Linked DNA regions of Rubrivirga marina. The protein of the gene in region 1 interacts with the protein of each later gene in a pairwise test. Links are inferred from orthologs where the notes say so. Each region holds a gene or a part of one and is shown in the gene's direction. Other genes may lie near its edges.

What was found.
Region 2: the proteins of BSZ37_RS10505 (region 1) and mobA interact in binary tests that used the Escherichia coli proteins (3 or more experiments, as listed by UniProt). The link is inferred for Rubrivirga marina from one-to-one orthologs.

What each region holds. Positions count from the first base shown.
Region 1 is NZ_MQWD01000001.1:2,562,320-2,565,484, reverse strand. The notes cover bases 89-2,943. They hold BSZ37_RS10505 (molybdopterin molybdotransferase MoeA), read left to right. Parts: upstream 89-840; coding sequence 841-2,046; downstream 2,047-2,943. Other genes in these bases: BSZ37_RS10495 (glucose-1-phosphate adenylyltransferase), read right to left, coding at 2,452-2,943; BSZ37_RS10500 (putative quinol monooxygenase), read left to right, coding at 2,121-2,408; BSZ37_RS10510 (SCP2 sterol-binding domain-containing protein), read left to right, coding at 458-796; BSZ37_RS10515 (hypothetical protein), read right to left, coding at 89-365. Also shown: more of BSZ37_RS10515, read right to left, coding at 1-88; more of BSZ37_RS10495, read right to left, coding at 2,944-3,165. UniProt on the Escherichia coli protein: Catalyzes the insertion of molybdate into adenylated molybdopterin with the concomitant release of AMP.
Region 2 is NZ_MQWD01000001.1:733,895-737,006, forward strand. The notes cover bases 261-3,062. They hold mobA (molybdenum cofactor guanylyltransferase), read left to right. Parts: upstream 261-1,282; coding sequence 1,283-1,843; downstream 1,844-3,062. Other genes in these bases: BSZ37_RS02895 (SLC13 family permease), read left to right, coding at 261-832; BSZ37_RS02900 (DUF7009 family protein), read left to right, coding at 931-1,290; BSZ37_RS02910 (alkaline phosphatase family protein), read right to left, coding at 1,884-3,062. Also shown: more of BSZ37_RS02895, read left to right, coding at 1-260; more of BSZ37_RS02910, read right to left, coding at 3,063-3,112. UniProt on the Escherichia coli protein: Transfers a GMP moiety from GTP to Mo-molybdopterin (Mo-MPT) cofactor (Moco or molybdenum cofactor) to form Mo-molybdopterin guanine dinucleotide (Mo-MGD) cofactor.

The sequences.
Region 1 (3,165 bases):
ACGAAGACGACGAGGCCCTCGGCGTCGGGGTCGTAGGTCTCGAGCTGGCGGGCCTCCCAGCCGTCGAAGTCGGCCTCCGTCGTGCCAGGGAGATTGTGTATCTGCGTCGTGTAGAACAGCCGCTCCGGCTCGAACGGGCGCGGCCGGAACCGGCGGGGCGTCTCGCTGCGCCACAGGACGACGGCTCCGGCGCCGTGCCGCCGGTATCCCTCGTAGGCCGCCGCCGAGAGCTCGGCCCAGTGGCCGGCCAGGAAGTCGCGGTGGGCCTCGACACGCAACCGTGCCCGCCGCGAAGGCGGCGGCCGGGAGGTGATCGTGACGAGCCCGCGCGGCGTGGCGACGGAGACGGACGACTCGGGCGGCATGGGGACGGGGGAGAACGCCGCCCACGCGAGGCCGTACGTGCTGTTCCGACCGCTCTATCTTCTCCGGCCCCTCTCCATCCCCCCTTCTGGACATGGCCCGCTACGCCGACTTCGACGAGGTCCTCGCCTCCTACCCCGACCGCTTCAACAGCGCCAAGGCCCAGTCCATGGACGACCGGGTCTACATGAACCTGACCGGTGACAACGCCCGCGACGTCACGCTGTACGTCCACCACGGCGAGCTCGACATCCTCGACGGCGAGGTGCCGGAGGACCCGACGCTGAAGCTCACGGCCAAGACCGAGGACTGGGTCGCCATCGAGAACGGCGAGCTCAACCCGATGATGGCCATGATGCAGGGGAAGGTCAAGATGAAGGGCTCGGTCCCGTTCGCGACCAAGTTCATGGGCCTCTTCGGCTACGGCGGCTGAGGCCGGCCCCGCCCGCCTCGGGGCCGCGGCGGACCGCCCCGGCTATGGACACGTTCGTCACCGTCGAGCACGCCCGGCGCGCCGTCCTTGACGCGGCGCGGCCGATGCCGGAGGAAACCGTTGCCCTGCGCAGCGCCGTCGGGCGGACGCTGGCGGCACCGGTCGTCGCCCGAGGCGCTCAGCCGCCGTTCGACACCTCGGCCATGGACGGATTTGCCGTCCGCCGGGCGGACCTCGGCGATGGCACCGGGGAGCTCCCGGTCGCCGCGACGATCCACGCGGGCGAGGTGCCCTCCCCCCTGCCGCCCGGGACCGCCGTCGCCATCATGACCGGCGCCCCCGTTCCGGCCGGCGCCGACGCCGTGGTCCCGGTCGAGCGGGCGACGCGCACCGGCGACACGGTCCGGTTCCACGGGCTCCCCGAGGCCGCCGCCCACATCCGCCACGCGGGCGAGTGGCTCTCCAACGGCGCGCAGGTTCTCAGCGCGGGCTCCCTCGTGACGCCCGGAGTGCTCGGCCTGCTCGCCTCGGTCGGCGCCGCGACCGTCGAGGTCCGCCGCAAGCCGCGCGTCGCGGTGATCGCGACCGGCGACGAGTTGGTGGACGCGACGGGGACGCCCGGCCCCGGGCAGATCCGCGACTCCAACGGCCCCGGGCTGGCCGCGCAGGTCGAGGCCGCGGGCGGCGACGTCAGCGGCCCGCACTGGGGGCGCGACACGGCCGAGGACCTCGCCCGGGTCCTCGATGCCACCGCCGAGGCGGACGTTCTCGTGTTCGCCGGCGGCGTGTCGATGGGCGAGCGGGACCTCGTCCGTGAGGCTCTCGACGCGCGCGGCGCCGAGTGGGCGTTCTGGAAGGTCCGCCAGCGGCCCGGCAAGCCGCTCGCGTTCGGGACGCTCGACGGACGGCCCGTTGTCGGGCTGCCCGGCAACCCCGTGAGCGCGGCCGTGTGCTTCGAGGTCTACGTCCGGCCGCTCCTCCTGGCCGGCCTCGGGCGGCCGACGGATCGGGTCACGGAGCCGGCCACCCTCGACGCGCCGATCGCCACGCCGGCCGGGCTCCACACGTTCGCCCGCGTCGCCGTCCGGCGTGACCCCGACGGCCGCCTCTGCGCCTCCCCCGCCGGCGCCCAGGGCTCCCACGTCGCCCTCTCCCTCGCGTTCTCCGACGGCCTCGCCCACCTCCCCGCCGACTGGGACGACGCCCCGGCCGGCGCCGTCGTCGCCTTCGAGCGCTGGGCGTGGTGGTGACCTCGGCGTCCGGAGCCCGGGCGAACGGCGCTCCTGCGCGACACGACCTCTGAACCCTGAACTCCGAACACGCCATGCTCCTCCGCACCGTCCGCATGACGTTCGACCCGGCCGTCGTCGACGACTTCCTCGACCTGTTCTCCCGGGTCCGCCCGAAGATCGCGGGGGTGCCGGGGTGCCAGCACCTCGAGCTCTGGCGCGACGCCCGCTTCCCGAACGTCCTCACGACGTTCAGCCGCTGGGACGACGACGCGGCACTCCAGGCCTACCGCCAGTCGGACCTGTTCCGCAAGACGTGGGCCCTGACGGTCCCGTTCTTCGCGGCAGCGCCGGTCGCGCACAGCCAGTACGCAGTGGACTGACCTCCCCCGCCTCGACGCCGAGGCGGGCGGGGTCAGAGGGGGGTCAGATGACCGTCCCGTCCGGGATGATGGCGTTCTTGGGCAGTACGATCACCCCGTCGCGGATGTACCAGTCGTCGCCGTCGGCCTCTTGGACGCCCTCCGCGTTCGTGATCCGACAGTTGGCGCCGACCTGGACGTTCTTGTCGATGATGGCCCCCTCGACGACACTGTTCGGGCCGATGCCGGGCGCAGGAGGCGGGTTCAGGCCGGGCCGCCTCGACGGGTCCCGCCACGGGAGGTAGTCGGCGCCCAACATGACCGTCCGTCGGATCTCGGCGCCGGTCGAAATGAACGAACGGATGCCGATCACAGAGTGCTCGACGGTCGCGTCGGCGACCACGGAGGCCTCGCAGATCATCGAGTTGCGCACGTTCGAGCCCTGGACCTTGGCCGGCGGGAGCGTCCGCGCGTTCGTGTAGATCGGCGCGTCCTCGTCGTAGAGGTCGAACTCCGGCTCGGGCATGGCCAGCGCGAGGTTGGCGTCGTAGAACGACCGGACGGTCCCGATGTCGGACCAGTACCCGTCGAACGGGTAGCTCACCACGCGGCGCTCGCGGATCGCGGCCGGGATGATCTGGTGGCCGAAGTCGGCCTGCGAGGGGTCCGAGAGCAGGACCTCCCGGAGCACGTCCCGCTCGAACATGTAGATCCCCATCGAGGCGAGGTAGATCCGGCCCTGCTCGCGCATCTTGGCCGAGACCGGGCTGTCCAGCCC
Region 2 (3,112 bases), 1.8 Mb from region 1 along the record:
CGGGTTCGGCCGCTGGATGCTGATCGGCGGGCCGATCGTCGCGCTCGGCCTGCCGCTCGTGTTCGCCGTCCTGGTCCGGCTCTACCCGGTCGGCCGCGAGCCGATGGCGACGGGCGCGGCGTACGTCCGCAACGCCCTCCGCGACATGGGGCCGATGTCGAGGCCGGAGAAGACGGTCGCGTTCGTGTTCGGGCTCGTCGCGGCGCTGTGGATCGCCGGCCCGCTCGTGCGCGGCGTGCTCCCCAGCCTGAGCGACACGGCGATCGCGATGGGCGGCGCGCTCCTCCTCTTTCTGATCCCGGCCGACTGGCGGCGGATGGAGTTCGTGCTCGACTGGCGGAGCGCGGAGGCCCTCCCGTGGGGCGTGCTCATCCTGTTCGGCGGCGGGCTCTCCCTGGCCGCGGCGATCCAGGCGACGGGCCTCGCGGACTACATCGGCTCCCTCCTCGTCGGCCTCGGCGGCCTGCCGACGCTGGCGGTCGTGGCCGTCATCGCGCTCGTGATCCTCCTGCTGACGGAGATGACCAGCAACACGGCGACGGCGGCGGCCTTCTTGCCGGTCGTCGCGGCGCTCGCGCTCGCGCTCGGCGAGAGCCCGCTTCTGCTGGCCGTGCCGGCGGCGCTCGCGGCGTCGTGCGCGTTCGCGCTCCCGGTCGGCACACCGCCCAACGCCATCGTGTTCGGGAGCAACCTCGTGTCGCTCCCCGAGATGGCGCGGGCCGGCGTCTGGCTGAACCTCGCGTTCGTCGTCCTCGTGACGGCGGCGGCCTACCTCCTGCTCCCGCTCGTCTTCGGCGTCGTCTACGGCCAGGTTCCGGTCTGGGCCCAGTAGGCTCGTTGCGCTCGTGGGACTGGGGAAAGGGCAGAGGCGACGGTCTGCCACGCGTTAGGACAAACCACGCGGCGCCGTGACCTCCGACCTCCGACTTCATGAAGCTTCGCATCCAAGACGATTCGATCCGCCTTCGCCTGTCGCACGGCGACCTCCAGCGGCTCGCCGAGGCGGGCAGAGTCGAGGCCGAGACGCGCGTCGCGCCCGGGTCGTCGCTCGTCTACCGCGTCCAAACGGCCGACCGCGCCGACCTCGGTGCCGAGTTGGACGGGACCACGTTGACCGTCTTCGTACCGGAGCGTTGGATCGTGGGCTGGCCCGACGACGAGCGCGTGGGCTTCGAGGGCACGCAGGACGCAGGCGAGGGCCGACAGGTGGCGCTCCTCGTGGAGAAGGACTTCGACTGCCTCCACAAACGGCCCGACGAGACGGACCTCTTCCCGCACCCCAATGCCTGAGCCCTCTGAGGTCACCGGGCTAATCCTGGCGGGCGGCGCGTCCCGGCGGTTTGGGCGCGACAAGGCGCTCGTGGAGTTGGGCGGCCTCCCGTTCGTCGCCATCGTCCACGCCGCGCTCGCGCCGCACGTCGGGACGATGCTCCTCGCGACGGGGTCCGCGCCTCGCGACTACCCCGTGCCGGCAGAGGTCGTGCTCGACGCCGCGCCCGACGCCGGTCCGCTCGCGGGCCTCGTGGCCGGGCTGGAGGCCGCGGAGACGCCGTGGGTCCTGTCGGCCGCCGTCGATCTGCCCTACCTCACGCCGGCCGCGCTCCGCCCGCTCGTCACCGCCGAGGCGGGCCGGGCCGACGCGCTCGTCGCCGTCGACGCTCGCGGCCGCCGCCAGCCGACCCTGGCGCTCTGGCGCGTGGCGACGGCGGCGCCGGTCGCGCGGGCCTGCCTCACGGAGCGCCGGCTCGCGCTGCGGGACGTGCTGGCGCGGCTGGCAGTGCGGGAGGTCGCCGTCGAGGGAGGCGCGCTCCACAACGTCAACGCGCCGGGCGACCTGGGGTGACCCGCCTGGACGGACCGCGCCGACGACCGACCGCGGGCGCTCAGGGGAGGGAGACCAACCCCGGATACAGGGCGCCGTCCGGCGGGTCGAAGTCCAGCCCGAGCAGCGCCGCGACGATGGCGGCCGTGTCCTCCTGGCGCGAGACCGGGATCACGACCCCACTCCGAATCCCGGGCCCGACCGCGACGAGGCCGGTGTAGATCTCGTCGAACGTCGGGGCGTAGCCGTGCGTCCCGCCGCTCGCCGGCCGGATGGCCTCACCGCGCGCGGACCCCGAGAACGAGACGCCTGGGACCGGCGTGAGGGCGAAGGCGGCCTCCGGCGCGGTCCCCAGTCGGTCGAGCTCGTCCCGGTCCAGAACGGTGAACAGGCCGCGGACGCCCGGGGGCAGCGCGTCGAGAACCCGGAGGGCGGAGTCGGCCGCGGCCGCGTCGGACGGATCGCGCAGGTGGAGGAACGCCGACGCGCCCGTGACCATGAACGACGCCCGCCAGTCGGGCCCCCGGTCGCGGGTGTCCCCGGTGAGCCCCGCCTCCAGGAGCCACACGTTCGGGGCCAGCGTCGTGTGGATGTCGGAGAACCCGTGGTCGCCCGTGACGATGAAGGTCGTCTCCGCAGCGATGCCGGCCCGGTCGGCCGCCTCCGTCAGGCGCCCGATGGCGCGGTCCGCCGCCGCGACGGCCCGCCGGACGGTGGGGCCGTCGCGGCCCTCCACGTGCTCGAAGTGGTCGACGGCGCCGAGGTGGATGGTGGTGAGCGTCGGCCGGTACGTCTCGAGGAGGTACGCCCCGATCGTCCCGATCACGTCGTCGCGGCCGGGGTAGTCGCCCGACAGGGGCCCGGCCACGGACAGCGTGCCCGTCGCCCGCTCTTCGATCTCCTCCACGAGCCCGGCCGGCGTCGCGGCAGCGCGGACCGACACCAGAAAGTCGGCGCCCTCCTCGAGAGACCACACCTCGGGAAAGTTGTAGTCGATGGGGGCCCCCACGGAGACGGGCCACATGACGCTGGCCGTCGTGCCGCCCGCCGCCCGGACCGCGTCCCACAGCGTCGGCACCCGGATCGCGTCGGCCTCCCAGTACCACCGGCCCGTCTGCCCGTCGGGCTCGAACACCGTGTTGTAGAAGACGCCGTGCCGGGCCGGCAGCGCGCCCGTGATGATGGTCGTGTGGTTCGGGTAGGTGACCGAGGGGAACGCCGGCCGGACCGCGTGCGCCACGGCCCCGGCGCCCGCCAGCTGCTGGAGCACGGGGGCCGGCCACCCGGCGT